Regions from separate parts of the Stutzerimonas sp. NM35 genome, predicted to be linked through region 4. Evidence: predicted binding sites of a transcription regulator. Region 4 holds the regulator's gene; each other region holds the start of a gene.
The links. The regulator FliA, encoded in region 4, starts transcription of late flagellar genes. The targets are predictions, from matches to a motif close to CTAAAGTTTNNNNNNNNNNNGCCGNTAA.
Positions count from the first base shown of each region.

Region 1 (3,947 bases), 210 kb from region 4:
GTCCTCAGCTGGATTCTCGCCGCCTCCTTCGCCGCGGTCGCCCTGTGGACGCTGGTGCCGGACAAGCTGGAGGATGAGGAAGCCGCACGCGGTCGCTACTTCGGCCCCTTCATGGCCACGCTGGTCGCGTTTTTCCTGGCGGAGATGGGCGACAAGACCCAAGTGGCGACGGTGATGCTCGCCGCGCAGTACCCGGACTTCCTCATGGTCATCGTCGGCACCACGCTGGGCATGCTGATCGCCAACGTACCCGTGGTGCTGGCCGGCAACTTCGCCGCCGACCGCCTGCCACTGACGCTGATCCGCCGGATTGCGGCCATCGGCTTCGCCGCCCTGGCCCTGTATGCCACCTACCAGGCACTGAGTCTGAACGGCATGCTTCCAGTCTGATACGCAGCGCAACTTGCCGGCTTCCCGGTGCTGCTAGAGTGCCGGCGTACCGCGCTTCTGGCGGCCAAACGGGGGAGCAGGCTGCATGTCACCAGAGGAACGCAAACGTCGGGTTCGCCAGCACATCGACCTGAGCTGGGGCAAGGGTCGCCTGGCGCTGGCCGAGCAGCTGCAGAGCCGCTACTTCAGCTACAAGAGTTCGTTCATCGCGCAACCGGTCAACAGCGCAGGATTCGGCCTGATCGTGCGGGAAATCCGCCTGGCCATGGCGGATATTGAAGTGGTGGTGGACGAATGCCTCAGTGAAGGCAACCGAGTGGTCACCTCCAGCACACTGTTCGGCACCCTGACGAAGCCGGTGTTCGGCTATCCACCGAGCGGCAAGATACTCACTGTGGCGGTCATGTCGCTGTGGACCCTCAACCCCAACGGCGATATCGAGGAAATCAACAGCCTGTTCGATCTGGAAAGCGCCCGGCAACAACTAGGCAGCGACAACCCTCTGCCGATCATCCTGCCACCGATCTAAGCCAGTGGCAGCTCGCCTTCGACCGTAGTTAACGCTTGCGATTCTGCTCGTACAGCGGCATCACCTTGGGGATATTGCTCTGCAAGGCCTGCGTGCGACTGCTCGAAGACGGGTGCGTGCTGAGGAACTCCGGCGGCGCCGAACCACCGGCGGCGCCCATCTTCTGCCACAGGCTGACCGCCGCGTTGGGGTTGTAGCCAGCGCGTGCGGCCAGTTCCAGGCCGATCAGGTCGGCTTCGTTTTCGTTGCTGCGGCTGTTGGGCAGCGTCATCAGGTATTCGACGCCCATGTTGGCCAGTTGCAGGCTGCCATCGCCGACGCCAAAGGCCGAGCCCAGCTGCGTCGCCATCTGCACGCCATAGGCCTTGGACATCGCCTCGCGCCCATGCTCGCGCAGCGCATGGGCGATTTCATGGCCCATCACCGCGGCGATTTCATCATCGGTCAACTTCAACTGTTCGATCAGGCCGCTGTAAAAGATGATCTTGCCGCCCGGCCCGCAGTTGGCATTCAGCTCCGGGCTGTCGATCACATTGACCTCCCAGTCCCACTGGGCGGCGTCCGGGCGGAACGCCGGCACCTCGGCAATCAGGCGTCGGGCGATGCCATCGACGCGTTTGCCAAGCGCGCTGTTTTTCGCCAGGACGCCCTTCTGCGACGCTTCGCTCAGGGTTTGCTGGTAGGACTGCGCATACATCTGGTTGACCTGCTCGGTGGACAACATGCTGAACATGTACTGCTTGCGCTCGACGCCGACGGCACCGCCACTGGTGGTGTTGACGGCCTGGCAACCGACGAGCAGGGAAGCGGCCAGGGCCAGGGTGAAAGAATGCGGCTTTGACATGTCGCGTCTCCGGTGAGTTCTGCGCCGTATGCTAGAGCGAGCCCTCTTGCCGAGCAACAGCGGCGCACGCAACGCTCATCGGGGCGCACTACAGTCCTGCCCCGCATGGCCGATATCAATGGACCAGAATAAAAATTCGGGAAGCTGCCATGTTCAAATCGATCCAGACCTCCTTTGCCGCCTTCGCCGGCGCCGGCATTCTTGCGGTAACGGCGGCCTTGCTGCTCTACGTCATGTGGAGTGGTACGCAGACCCAGCAGATGGTGGAATCGCGCACGCGCACGCTGATCGAGGGCATGGTGGAGCAGCGCGTCAGTGCGCTTGCCCAGCATCAGGTCAGCCGCATTCAGGCGCAGTTGCAACTGCCGCTGCTGATCGCAACGAACGTGGCGCGGGTCAATGCGCTGTCAGGCAAGACCGGCGAAGACGGCATGCCGATGGCCAACCTCACCCGTGAAGAGCTGATCAACCTGGGCCGGGAAACGCTGGAACAGAATCCGACGCTCAACAGCCTGTATATCGCCTGGGAGCCCAACGGCGTCGATGCCAACGACATCATGTACGGTGGCGATACGCCCGGCATGCTCAATGGCCGCTTCGCCAGCTGGCTGTACCGCGACGGCAGCGGCAGCCTGAAACTCGACACCCTTGGCGACATCGAAGACACCACGCTGCTACCGACCGGCGTGCGCGCCGGCGAGTACTACCTGTGCCCGCGCGAAACCCTCAAACCCTGCGTGGGCAACCCGGCGCCCTATGAAATGAACGGCAAGATGGCGCTGCTTTCCTCGTTCAGCGCACCGATCATCATCGACGGCAAATTCCAGGGTATCGTTGGCGCCGACCTCGAGATCGATTTCATCCAGCAGCTCCTGACCCAGGTGAACAGCCAGCTCTACAACGGAGCCGGCGAGATTGCCCTGATCACCACTAACGGTCGCCTGGCCGCCTATACCGGCGACGTTTCCCAGCTGGGCGCTTCGGCCAGCGCGGTTCTCGATGGGGACAGTTTCTCCCGCCTGCAGCAACTGCCTCTGGATACGCCTTCGCTGCAGATGAACAAGGCCCAGCAGCAGGTCGAAGTGTCCTTGCCGTTCACCTTTCCAGGCACCGACGCGCGCTGGACGATCAGGCTCGAGCTGCCGCTCGCCGTGGTGATGCAGGACCTCGACCAGCTGCTGGCCGAACTCGATGCCGAGCACCAGAGCGGCCTGCTGACCATGCTGGCGATCGGGCTTGGCATCGCCCTGCTCGGTATCCTCGCCATCTGGCTGGCCAGCGCCGGCATCACCCGCCCCCTGCGCCGCATGGTGTCGATGCTCGAAGACATCGCCCAGGGCGAGGGCGACCTGACCCAGCGTTTGAATGTCGACAGCAAGAACGAGCTGGGCCAGATCGCACGCGGCTTCAATGCTTTCCTGGCGCGCCTGCAAGGCATGATCGGCGAGGTGGTCGGCTCCGTGCAGAAAGTCAGCGATGCCTCGGAAGAAACCGCCGATATCGCCAATCGCACCGATCAGGGCGTACAGCGCCAGCTCGCCGAGATCGAACTGGTAGCCACCGCCGTGCATGAGATGACCGCCACCGCCCAGGATGTCGCACGCAATGCCACACAGGCAGCCGAAGCCGCGAACAGCGCCGACCACGCCGCCAATCAGGGCAAGCGGATCGTCGCAGCCACCGGTGCGTCCATCGCCGAACTGGCCGACGAGATCGGTCGTGCGGTGGAGGTGGTGCAGACCCTGGCGCGGGACAGCGAGAATATCGACGCGATTCTGATCACCATTCGCAGCATCGCCGAACAGACCAACCTGCTGGCCCTCAACGCCGCCATCGAAGCTGCACGAGCCGGCGAACAGGGCCGCGGCTTCGCCGTGGTCGCTGACGAGGTGCGCAACCTGGCGCAGAAGACCCAACAGGCCACCGGCGAAATCCAGAGCATGATCCAGCAACTGCAAAGCGGTACCCGAGACGCAGTAGACGTCATGGAAAGCAGCCAGAGCCGCACCCTGGACAGCGTCGCACAGGCTGACGAGGCGGCACAGGCGCTGGAAACCATCACCCAGGCGGTGTCGCAGATCAACGACATGAACAATCAGATCGCCAGCGCCGCCGAAGAGCAGAGCGCGGTAGCCGAAGACATCAATCGCAACGTGGTCAGTATCGGCCAGGTCGCCCACGAAG
Region 1 is NZ_CM137728.1:342,391-346,337, reverse strand. It holds gene ACYCFC_RS01535 (TMEM165/GDT1 family protein) at 1-390, shown strand, start outside; gene ACYCFC_RS01530 (ester cyclase) at 476-919, shown strand; gene ACYCFC_RS01525 (M48 family metallopeptidase) at 948-1,763, opposite strand; gene ACYCFC_RS01520 (methyl-accepting chemotaxis protein) at 1,913-3,947, shown strand, end outside.
Region 1: ACYCFC_RS01520 (methyl-accepting chemotaxis protein) is a predicted target of FliA. The motif match lies at 1,852-1,879, and genes of this name have one in related genera.

Region 2 (3,947 bases), 690 kb from region 4:
TGGAGCGTGCCCGCGTGCGCGCCCTGGCCCTGCATATCGCTTGCGAAATCCACCCCCTGAACAACCTGCGCGTGCTGCAGTACCTGACAGGCGAACTGGGTGTGGATGACGAGGCGAAGGCCGCCTGGTACCGGCATTGGGTTGCTCAAGGCCTGGCTGCCGTGGAGCAGGAGCTGGCTGACTTCCGCGACGGCCTGTCCATGGGTGAGCGCCCCGGCTACCTGGAAGCCTGCCTGGTGCCTCAGGTCTACAACGCCCGCCGCTTCGACTGCCCGCTCGATGCCTATCCGCGCATCCTCGCGCGGGTTGCCCGCTGCGAGGTGCTGGAGGCCTTCGCTAATGCCGCTCCGGAGGTGCAGCCAGACGCGAACTGAATGGACCTGTGCGCGAGCGGCTGCGCTTTCGCGCATCAACACCCATGAGGACACCGCGAACCGAATTACCCACAACCTTGCGTGCACTCCGTCGCGCCACGAACGCGGCGGGTTCGATCCGTCACAGATAAAAACAAGCAGGTGACGCATGACTCGTGAAAAACCGAAAAACCTCTGGCTGTCCCGTTGGGGCTTCATCCTGGCCGCGACCGGTTCGGCGGTGGGCCTGGGCAATATCTGGAAGTTTCCCTACATCACCGGCGAATTTGGCGGTGGCGCCTTCGTTCTGATGTACTTGGCCTGCATCTTCGCCATCGGTATCCCGTTGATGATGACCGAGATCGCCATCGGTCGGCGCGGTCGCGGCAGTCCCATCGACGCCATCGCCAGGGTGGTGCGTGAGAACAACGGCAACCCGGCCTGGAAGCTGGTCGGAACCATGGCCATGCTGGCCGGCTTCATGATCCTCTGCTTCTACGTGGTGGTGGCCGGCTGGGCCTTCGCCTACACGGTCAAGATGCTCGACGGCTCGCTGGCGGCCAGCAGCGTCGAGGGGCTGGCACAGGTGTTCGAGACGCACAACGCCAACCCCTGGGCGCTCGGCGGCTGGAGCGTGCTGGTGGCGCTACTGACGCTGTGGATCGTCGGCAAGGGCGTGCAGGCCGGGGTCGAACGGGCCTTCCGCTGGATGATGCCGGGGCTGGCGGTGATGCTGCTGATCCTGGTCGGCTATGCCTTCACCAGTGGCGGCTTCGATGAGGGCTTCGCCTTCCTGTTCAGCTTCGACACCTCCAGGCTCAGCGGCGAAGCACTGCTGGCCGCGCTGGGGCATGCCTTCTTCACCCTGAGCCTGGCCTCCGGCGCCATCCTCACCTATGGCTCCTACCTGCCGGATGACCAGTCTATCGCGCGGACCACCTTCACCGTGGTCATTGCCGATACCTGCGTCGCGCTGCTGGCGGGCCTGGCGATCTTCCCGATCATCTTCGCCAACGGCATGAGCCCGAGTGCCGGGCCGGGGCTGATCTTCATGAGCCTGCCGCTGGCCTTCCAGCAGATGCCCTTCGGCACTGCCTTCGGTGTGCTGTTCTTCGCCATGGTCTCGGTGGCGGCGCTGACTTCGGCGATTTCCATGATCGAGGCCACCGTCGCCTATCTGAACGAGAAATACGGCCTCAGCCGCAGGCGCGCCGCTGCAAGTTCCGGCGCGGTGCTGCTGACCATCAGCCTGCTGGCGATGCTCTCGTTCAACGTCGGCGCCGAGTGGAAACTGTTCGGGACCACCGTGTTCGACGGGCTCGACTACCTGACCTCGCGCTGGATGATGCCGCTGGGGGGCATCTTCATCGCCGTGCTCGCCGGTTACTGCCTGCGCTCGCAGATCATGCGCGATGAACTGGGCTTGTCGCCGACCGGCTACGCGCTATGGCTGTACATGGTGCGCTACGTCTGCCCGGTGCTGATCCTCATGGTGTTCCTGCACGCCCTCGGCTGGCTGGGCTTCGACCCGCTGCAGCGCTGGTACTGGATCGCTGCCGGGATCGGTCTGCTGACGGTGCTTGGCGAGGCCTTGCGGCCACGGGGGCTGCCGGCCCTGACTGATAGCTGATCCGCATCTGTTCAGAAAACCAGCCGCGTATGCGGCTGGTTTTTTTGTATCCGAGGCGTGAAATATCAAATTTGTGAATATTTGGTAATACGTGATCTTTAAAGCTATCCCCAGAGCGGCCGAAGAGTTTGGAATCAGGGAGGAACTGTCGGCAGGAGCCACCACACGGATCGGTTTGTATGCGGGGGCTCCCATGTTCAGTCGTCTCAAGTTCAGCCAGAAGATCCTCTTGGCGGCGTGCCTGGTGGTAACTGCTGCGTTTGCACTGTTCACGCTCTACAACGACTACCAGCAGCGCAATACCATTCGTGCAGGTCTCGAAAGCGACCTGAAGGCGATGGGCGATATCACGGCGGACAACATTCAGAACTGGCTGAGCGGTCGCCTCCTGCTGATCGAAGGCGCGGCGCAGACCGTCGGCAACGACAGCGATCCCCGGCGCGTCCTGCGCCTGTTCGAGCAGAAGGCCTTCACCGAGACGTTCCTGTTCACCTATTTTGGCAGCGTCGAAGGCCAGTACCTGATGCGGCCCGAAGACGAAGAGCTGCCGACCGATTACGACCCGCGTACACGGCCCTGGTATCAGGACGCGGTGTCCGCTGGCGGCTCGACCCTGACCGAGCCCTACGCCGACGCCGGCCTGGGTGGCCTGGTCATGACGCTCGCCACACCGGTGCGTAGCCATGGCCAGACGCTGGGTGTCGTCGGCGGCGATCTCGCCCTCGACACGCTGATCGAGATCATCAATGCGCTGGACTTCGGCGGCATGGGCCATGCATTTCTGATCAGCGCCAGAGGTGACGTTCTGGTGCACCCCGACCAGGGCATGGTGGGCAAGAACCTGCGCGAGGCCTATCCGCAGGAAACGCCGAGTCTGGACAGTCGCTACAGCGAGGCCAGCCTTGATGGAAATGCCCGTGTTCTCAGCTTCAGCCCGGTCACCGGCCTGCCCTCGGTGGAGTGGTACGTCGGCATTTCCCTGGACCGCGACAAGGCCTATGCCAGCTTGACGAGTTTCCGTACCTCGGCGCTGATCGTGACCGCGGTTGCCGTGGTCTTCATCCTGGTGCCGCTGGGCATGCTCATCCGCGTGCTGATGCGTCCGCTCACCGACATGGGCCGCGCCATGGCCAACATCGCCGAAGGCGAGGGCGACCTGACCCGTCGGCTCGATGTGCAGTCGCGCGACGAATTCGGTGAACTGGCGACATCCTTCAACCGCTTCGTCGAGCGTATCCACGGCTCGATTCGCGAGGTCTCGTCGGCGACGCAGGCGGTCCACGAAGTGGCGCAACGCGTGCTCAACGCCTCGAATGCCTCGATGGTCAATTCCGACGAGCAGGCCAGCCGTACCAACAGCGTGGCAGCGGCCATCAACGAGCTGGGCGCCGCCGCCCAGGAAATCGCGCGCAACGCGGCCGACGCCTCGCTACAGGCCAGCGGCGCGCGCCAGGATGCCGAGGACGGGCGCGAGGTCGTCCAGCAGAACATCGCCGCCATGCGCGAGCTGTCCGAGAAGATCAGAGCCTCCAGTGCCGAGATCGAAGCGCTGGATGCCAAGACCGTGGACATCGGCCACATCCTCGAAGTGATCCAGGGCATTTCCGAGCAGACCAACCTGCTGGCCCTCAACGCCGCCATCGAGGCCGCGCGGGCAGGCGAGACCGGCCGGGGCTTCGCGGTGGTGGCGGACGAGGTGCGCAACCTCGCCCATCGCACCCAGAGTTCGGCGCAGGAAATCCAGCAGATGATCGAAGAACTGCAGGTCGGCGCGCATGCCTCGGTGGAAAACATGGCCGCCAGCCAGCGGCAGAGCGAGGACAGCGTCAGCATTGCCGACCGGGCCGGCGAACGCCTGGGCGAAGTCACCCAGCGAATCGGTGAGATCGACGGCATGAACCAGTCCGTGGCGACGGCAACCGAAGAGCAAACCTCGGTGATCGAGTCGCTGAACATGGACATCA
Region 2 is NZ_CM137728.1:4,375,321-4,379,267, forward strand. It holds gene maiA (maleylacetoacetate isomerase) at 1-374, shown strand, start outside; gene ACYCFC_RS20315 (sodium-dependent transporter) at 523-1,983, shown strand; gene ACYCFC_RS20320 (methyl-accepting chemotaxis protein) at 2,177-3,947, shown strand, end outside.
Region 2: ACYCFC_RS20320 (methyl-accepting chemotaxis protein) is a predicted target of FliA. The motif match lies at 2,082-2,109, and genes of this name have one in related genera.

Region 3 (3,947 bases), 2.0 Mb from region 4:
CCCTGTCTGTCGGCGCGCCCGGTCAGTGGCGACTGCAGCCGATCAGGCCATGGCGGAGGCAATCGTGCTTTGTCTCGTCGTGCGGCCTCACAACAAGAACAATGAGTCAACAAGGAGTCACCATGAAGCACATGCTCGCCGCTGCAGCGCTCATGTTCGCTGCCCATGCGGACGCCGAATCGACCTATGTCGTCGGCGTCGAAGACGCTCGATTCATGCCGCACTACAGCCTGGACGCCCAGGGCCAGTATCAGGGCTTCGCGCGTGAACTGCTCGATGCCTTCGCCGAAGAAGGCGGCGTGCGGCTGATCTATCGGCCATTGCCGGTCGACGAACTACTGCCGGCGCTGCTCGACGGGAGTGTCGACTTCAAGTACCCGGACAACCCCTCCTGGTCCATCTCCGACAAGAGCGGCCATGGCGTGCATTACAGCCAGGCGGCGGTGGCCTATGTCGACGGCGTCATGGTCGCGCCGCGGCGCGTGGGTTTGGGTGTCGAACAGCTGAAACGGCTGGCGGTGGTCGATGGCTGGACGCCCAAGGGCTACGAGGCACGGATCGATACCGATCAGGTGCTGCTCGTCGGCAGCAGCGACCTGCCGCGGATGATCCGTCAGGCGATGCTCCAGGACACCGATGGGGCCTACTACAACGTCGTGGTAGCGATGCACTATCTGAACAACGTCCGCACCAAACCCGGTGCGCTGGTCTTCGACCCGAAGCTGCCGCACACCCGGAGTGCCTACCATCTCTCCAGCGTGCGGCATCCGGAGCTGATCCGGCGCTTCGACCGCTTTCTCGACGAGCGTCGCGAAGACGTCGTCGCGCTCAAGGCCAGGCACCAGGTGGAGGTCAACCTCGACTCGGAATACATCGGCATGGAGCAATGGAAGGTCGACTTCCTGGAGCGGCAGAAGGCCAGGAATGCGGCGGGTGGCTGATCGCCGAGCCTCGCTCAGCCGCGCCGAATCAGCCAGACGCCAGCGAAGATCAGCAATATGCCGCCGACCTTGCCGAGGCTGATCGACGCCTGGCGATAGCCGGCCCAGCCGTAATGATCGAGCAGCAGTGCCATCAGCAACTGCCCGGCCAGCAACAGCGCCATGAACAGTGAGGCGCCCACCCGCGGTGCGGCGAAGGCTGCCGTGGCGATGAGGAAGACGCCGAGCAAACCGCTGCTCCAGTGCCACCAGGTAATCCCGCGCAGGCCTTGCAGGGTCGGCAGATCACGCTGGGCCAGCACGATGACGAGCAGCGCCAGCGTGCCGACCGCAAAGGACACCAGCGCGGCATTCATCACGCTGGACAGCTGGCGCGCAACTTCGCCGTTCATCCCGGCTTGCAGCGGCAGCATCGCCCCGGCAATCAAGGGCAAGGCGAGCAACCACCAGGCAACCGTGGGCATGGAATTCCTCCGAGAAAGCGCTTTGGAAGTGAAAGAGGGGGTGGCAGTGGTGCAGCCTGAGGTGGAAACGTCGGAACTGCGACCGCTGAATCGATAAAGTTGTACACAAGATACTGACGATAATTGCCCGGAGCAATGACTATCTCAATGCCGGCGGCTACCTTCCTGCAAAGCTACCGCTTCAGCGAGATAGGCTTTCAGAGCGGATGAACCGGCGATCCGGGACCGCGTATGGAGTCGTTGCATTATTCGTTTCGTTCGGATGACTGACATTAAGGATCTGGCTGTCAGTGCCGATAACAATCAAGCGACGTTAATGTTGTATACAATTTAATGGATACTAATAAAAACCAGAACGAGGACTACGCCATGCGCTTCATGCAACGCAGTATCCAGTGGCAACTGATCGTCAGCATGGGCGCGGCCCTGTTGACCAGCATGCTGATCGTCATTGTGGTGTATTCCTCGGCGGTCAATCGCCTGGCTGAGCGCTATCTCATCGGTGAAGCGCTACCAGCCAATATCACCGCGATCCGCAACGATATCGAGCGCACCCTGACGGAGCCGGTCACGGCTACCTCCGGTATCGCCACCAATACGCTGGTTCACGACTGGTTGCAGCATGGCGAGAGCGCCGCACAGGCGGCGGCGATGACCCGTTACCTGGAGGGTGTAAAGACGCAACAGGGCGCGCTGACGACCTCCATCGCTGTGCTCGGGAGCGGTCACTACTACTCGGAAGCCGGGCTGACCCGGACCCTGGATCGTAGCAATCCGGCCGAACGCTGGTTCTATAGTCTGATCGAGGGCAGCGCAGATCGTCGTGTCGATATCGACATCGACAAGGCCACGCGGCAGCTGACGCTGTTCATCAATCAGCGCATCAAGGTCGACGGCAAGGTGCTGGGGGTCGTTGGATTGGGCTACAGCCTCGATCGCATGTCCAAGCTGATCAGCGGCTTTCGTTTCGGTGAGCGCGGCGAGGTCTACCTCGTCGGTGGCGATGGTCGGGTCAAGGTCCATTCCAGAAGCGATTACAATGACAGCGCCGATCTCGCTCAGCTCATGGGGCGTGATGCCGCGGATCGGCTGTTGGGCGGTGAACGGCAAACGGTCGAGTTCGAGCGCGACGGTGAGCATTTCCTGGCCATGGCGCAGCCGCTGGAAAGTCTTGGCTGGACGCTCGTCAGCGAGGTGCCGGAAGTGCAGATTTTCGGTGATGCACGGCGGACCATGTGGATTACCAGCCTGATCGGCACCTGCATCACGCTGTTCTTTCTCGCGCTGGTGGTGCTGCTGGCACGCGGGCTGGTCAAGCCGATTCGTCAGGTCACCAGTGCGCTGGTGGAGATCGGTGGCGGTGGCGGCGATCTGACGCGGCGTCTGGACGAGAGCCGGGCCGATGAACTGGGCGACCTTGCACGTGGCTTCAACCGCTTTATCGGCAGCCTGCGTGAGCTGATCGGCGATGTGCTGCGTACCAGCGAGCAATTGCGTAGCGCAGTGGGGCAGGTGTCGCACGTGGTCGACAATACGGCAGGGCGTGCCGGGCGCCAGCACGAGATGACCGACATGGTCGCCACGGCGGTGCATGAGATGGGTTTGACCGTGCAGGAAATCGCCCGCAACGCCAGCAACGCGGCGCAGGCCTCGCAAGGCGCCCGCAGCGAAGCCATGCAGGCGCGTACGGTCGTGGGTGAATCCATTGCACATATCGAGAGTATGTCCAGCGAGATCGGCCAGGCAGCGGATGCAGTGACCGACCTTGCCCGGCAGGTCGCGACCATCGACAAGGTGCTGGCGGTGATTCGAGGTATTTCCGAGCAGACCAACCTGCTGGCGCTCAATGCCGCCATCGAAGCGGCCCGGGCTGGTGAAATGGGCCGTGGATTCGCTGTGGTCGCCGACGAGGTGCGCACCCTGGCCAGCCGGACCCAGGCCTCGACCGATGAGATCCAGCAGATGATTCAGGGCCTCAATAAAGGCGCCGATAACGCCGTCAGTTCGATGCATGCCAGCCAGGCGGCGACGGGCACTGGCGTGCAGGCCAGCCAGCGTACCGGGCAATCGCTGGCCACCATCACCGAGCAGGTCGAGGCGATCAGTGACATGAACACCCAGGTGGCGGCGGCGACCGAGGAGCAGAGCAGCGTAACCGAGGAAATCACTCAGAACGTTCAGGGTATCGCGGATCTGGCTCAGGCGACGGCAAGCGAGGTGCAAAGCTGTCTGGAGGATTGCCGCGCGCTCAGCCGTCTGGCCGATGATCTGACCCGGCAGATGGGTAGCTTCAAGCTCTAGCGAGCCTGTGGGTCCTTGCTGGTGATCGGTGACGCTATTGTGGCCGGATCGCCAGCGAGCTGGCTCTTGCAGCGGCGCTGGTACGTGGCCGTAGGGGCGGGATTGTCCGAGACCTGGCGGGCTTCGGTGCATGTGATGCGTGGAGCGCAGCCTGCGTCGAGGCAGTGCCCGATACCGGAAGCAGTCTTTGCTTCACAGCTACAACCTGTCGGCTTGGTTGCAGGGAGGCTTCGCAAACGAA
Region 3 is NZ_CM137728.1:2,594,457-2,598,403, reverse strand. It holds gene ACYCFC_RS12070 (substrate-binding periplasmic protein) at 123-941, shown strand; gene ACYCFC_RS12065 (DMT family transporter) at 956-1,405, opposite strand; gene ACYCFC_RS12060 (methyl-accepting chemotaxis protein) at 1,775-3,706, shown strand.
Region 3: ACYCFC_RS12060 (methyl-accepting chemotaxis protein) is a predicted target of FliA. The motif match lies at 1,678-1,705, and genes of this name have one in related genera.

Region 4 (3,947 bases):
AGATCCCTGAACTCTTCAGCATTCATGTCCCGGCGCATGAAGCGCTGCCAGTCAGCCGTCAGGCTCTGGGCTTCGTAGCTGACGTAGTTCACCAGTGGCGTCGACTCTTCCACCAGATCCATGGTGCGATTGGCCGCCTTTTCGGTCATCGTCACCACATAGGAAAGGCGATCGGTCGCATCGGTGATCGGCGATGGATCGCCGCCCGTGGCGCTGGTATCCATCTCGAGCTTGACGATGGCGTTGTGCAGTTCGCGCGTGAGCTTGCCGACCTCATGATAGAGGCTGTTGTTGCGAATCTGATTAAGCTCATTGAGCATCTGCGCAGTATCATCCAGGCGGCCTTGCTGCAGACTTTCGAGCAGCTGAGGCGCACGGGCTCGCAGAGTCGCTTCAAACTCCACAAGACTTTGTTCTGCTTGCGTCATAGTACCCTCGCGGCGCTACTTCAGCCGTTGACGCGCTCGAAGATCTTCTCGATCTTTTCCTTGAGCACCTGGGCCGTGAATGGCTTGACCACGTAGCCGTTAACACCGGCCTGTGCGGCTTCGATGATCTGGTCGCGCTTGGCTTCAGCGGTGACCATCAGGACCGGCAGGTGCTTGAGGCGCTCATCGGCGCGCACATGACGCAACAGGTCGATGCCGCTCATGCCGGGCATGTTCCAGTCAGTCACGAGGAAGTCGAAACTGCCACTCTTGAGCATGGGCAACGCGGTGGTGCCGTCGTCCGCTTCGGCGGTATTGGTGAAACCCAGATCGCGCAAGAGGTTCTTGATGATCCGTCTCATCGTCGAGAAGTCGTCAACGATGAGGATTTTCATGTTCTTGTCCAAGTACACCTCCGTAAATCCCGAAATCCCCAAAGCCCTGCTCACGGCTTTTCTGCGGGCTTCATCGATAAAGCCTGTAGGGCACCTCTAAAAACTACCTGCGTTGTCATCGCTGCGTTAAAAACAGGCTCAAAATGCTCATTTACAACTCGTAAACTGCGCTTTTTCGCCTGTTTTTGCCTTGCGCTGACTGCCTCGCCTACGTTTCTAGAGGCGCCCTGTAGAAAGCGGCCTCGAATGCTTTTTGCAAACCGGCGTCAGCGCGCGCGCCACTCACCGAGGCGGGCACGCAAACGTGCCGCGCATTGACTGTGCAACTGACTCACCCGCGACTCGCTGACCCCCAGAACCTGGCCGATCTCCTTCAAGTTCAACTCTTCGTCGTAGTACAGCGAAAGCACCAGCTTTTCACGTTCCGGCAGGTTGCTGATGGCCTCGGCCAGCGCCTGCTGAAAACGCTCGTCTTCGAGATCACGAAACGGCTCGGGATGCGCGCTGGCGGCATCTTCACCGAACTCTCCGTGCTCGCCTTCCTGAAGCAGATCATCAAAACTGAACAGGCGGCTGCCCAGAGTGTCACCCAGAATGCCGTAGTACTCATCCAGACTCAATTCAAGTTCGGCTGCAACCTCGTGATCTTTAGCGTCGCGACCGGTTTTCGCCTCGATGGCCCGAATCGCCTCGCTGACCATGCGCGAGTTGCGGTGCACCGAGCGCGGCGCCCAGTCGCCCTTGCGTACCTCATCGAGCATGGCCCCGCGAATGCGAATACCGGCATAGGTTTCGAAGCTCGCGCCTTTTCCCGAATCGTATTTCTTCGATGCCTCGAGCAGCCCGATCATGCCGGCCTGCAGCAGATCATCCACCTGCACGCTCGCCGGCAAGCGCGCCAACAGGTGATAGGCGATGCGCTTGACCAACGGCGCGTACTGGTCGATGAGCTGGTATTGCGAGTCTTTTGCCTGAGCCTTGCTGTAATACATACCCAATCCAGCCGGTGTCATTCGTGAGTGTCTGCGGCGGGCCTGACAAGGCGCTCCACAAAGAACTCCAGATGGCCGCGCGGAGTTGCCGGCAGCGGCCAGGTATCCACTTTCTGTGCGATGGCCTTGAACGCCAGCGAAGACTTGGCGCGCGGGTACGCCTCATAGACGGCACGCTGCTTCTGTACGGCCTTGCGCACAGATTCGTCGTAGGGCACCGCCCCCACATACTGTAGCGCCACATCGAGGAAGCGCTCGGTCACCTTGGCCAGTTTGGCGAACAGATTGCGCCCTTCCTGCGGTGCGTGTGCCATGTTGGCCAGCACGCGGAAACGGCTGATGCCGTAGTCACGGTTGAGCAACTTGATCAGGGCATAGGCGTCGGTAATCGACGTCGGCTCGTCCGTCACCACCAGCAGGACTTCCTGTGCGGCGCGGACGAAACTCACCACACCATCACCGATACCGGCGGCGGTGTCGATGATCAGCACGTCGATATCATCGCCAATGTCGCTGAATGCCTGGATCAGCCCAGAGTGCTGCAGACTGGACAGCTGCACCATGCTCTGGGTCCCGGAAGCCGCGGGCACGATGCGTATGCCGCCCGGCCCCTGGATCAGCACATCGCGCAGATCACATTCGCCGGCGATGACATCGGCCAGGGTACGCTTGGTGGTCAAACCCAGCAGCACATCGACGTTGGCCAGGCCAAGGTCGGCGTCGAGCAGCACCACCCTGCGACCGAGATCGGCCAACGCCAGCGCCAGATTGACCGACACGTTGGTCTTGCCGACGCCACCCTTGCCGCCAGTCACTGCAATCACCTGTACGGGATGAGTACCCATTTTCACACGCCTATATCTTGCTGGGGCCACAGGGCCATCGATGCGTTCAGCCGGAACGCGTCTTCATTGTCTGTATCACGGGACCAAGCCTTCATCCGACCTTCCGTGATGATCCGTTGTACAACCCGGTAAACATGTCTGCCATGGTCTCCTCGCTGGGAGACTCGTCCAATTGCAGGCTTACCGCCCGACTGACCAATTGATGACTGCGAGGCAACTGCAGGTCATCAGGGATGCGCGGTCCATCGGCCAGATAGGCTATCGGCAGATGCTGGCTAATCGTTAGCCCAAGCACGTCACCCAGGCTACCGGCCTCATCCAGCTTAGTCAGGATGCAGCCCGCCAGCCCGCAACGGCGATAGTTGTGCCAGGCTGCCTTCAATACCTGGCTCTGGCTGGTTGCCGCCAGCACCAGGTAGTTTTTCGATTTGATGCCACGATCGGCCAGGGTTTCGAGCTGCATGCGCATCATCGCATCACCTGCCGGAAGCCCGGCGGTATCGACGAGAATCAGGCGTTTGCGCGCCAGGGGCTGCAGCGTCTTGCCCAGCGGCTGGGCAGGGTCGATCTGAACGACTGGCACATCGAGGATACGACCCAGCGTTCTCAGTTGCTCCTGAGCGCCGATACGGTAGTTGTCCATGCTCGCCAGGGCGATACTCTGCGGCCCGTACTTGAGCACGTAGCGCGCCGCCAGCTTGGCCAGCGTGGTGGTCTTGCCGGCACCGGCCGGGCCGACCAGAGCGATGACGCCGCCCTCTTCCAGCGGCTCGACCTTGCTGACCTTGATCGATTGCGCCAGATGCGCCAGCAGCATGCGCCATGCCTGACGCGGCTCGGCCACGGTGGACACCTTCTCCAGCAGGCTGCGCGACAGATCAGCCGGCAGGCCGATACGCTGCAGACGGCGCCAGAGGCCAGCCTGCTGCGGGCGGCGGCTTTGCTCCTGGCCCCAGGCAATGGAGCCCAGCTGCACTTCGATCAACTCGCGCAGGCCTTGCAACTCACTGTGCATGGCCTCGACCGCACGGGAATCGAGCGAAGCCGTCGGTGCGGAAGGTGTCGCCTGGGCGACCGCAGCCGGCTTATCGTCAAGCAGTTGACGGTCCTTGCCGGCCTGCGCGCGTGACGGCGCACTCAGCTCGGCGTGGGCGCTGGCGATTCGCGCCTGGGTCTTGCGCAGTTCGGCCTCGAGCGCCGCATTCGGTTGCTTCGAGACGACCGGTTCCATCGGGTAATCGAGCACAGCGGTCAGCTCGACGCCGCCGGCGACACGGCGATTGCCCG
Region 4 is NZ_CM137728.1:555,272-559,218, reverse strand. It holds gene ACYCFC_RS02635 (protein phosphatase CheZ) at 1-428, opposite strand, end outside; gene ACYCFC_RS02630 (chemotaxis response regulator CheY) at 449-823, opposite strand; gene fliA (RNA polymerase sigma factor FliA) at 1,090-1,815, opposite strand; gene fleN (flagellar synthesis regulator FleN) at 1,833-2,660, opposite strand; gene flhF (flagellar biosynthesis protein FlhF) at 2,752-3,947, opposite strand, start outside.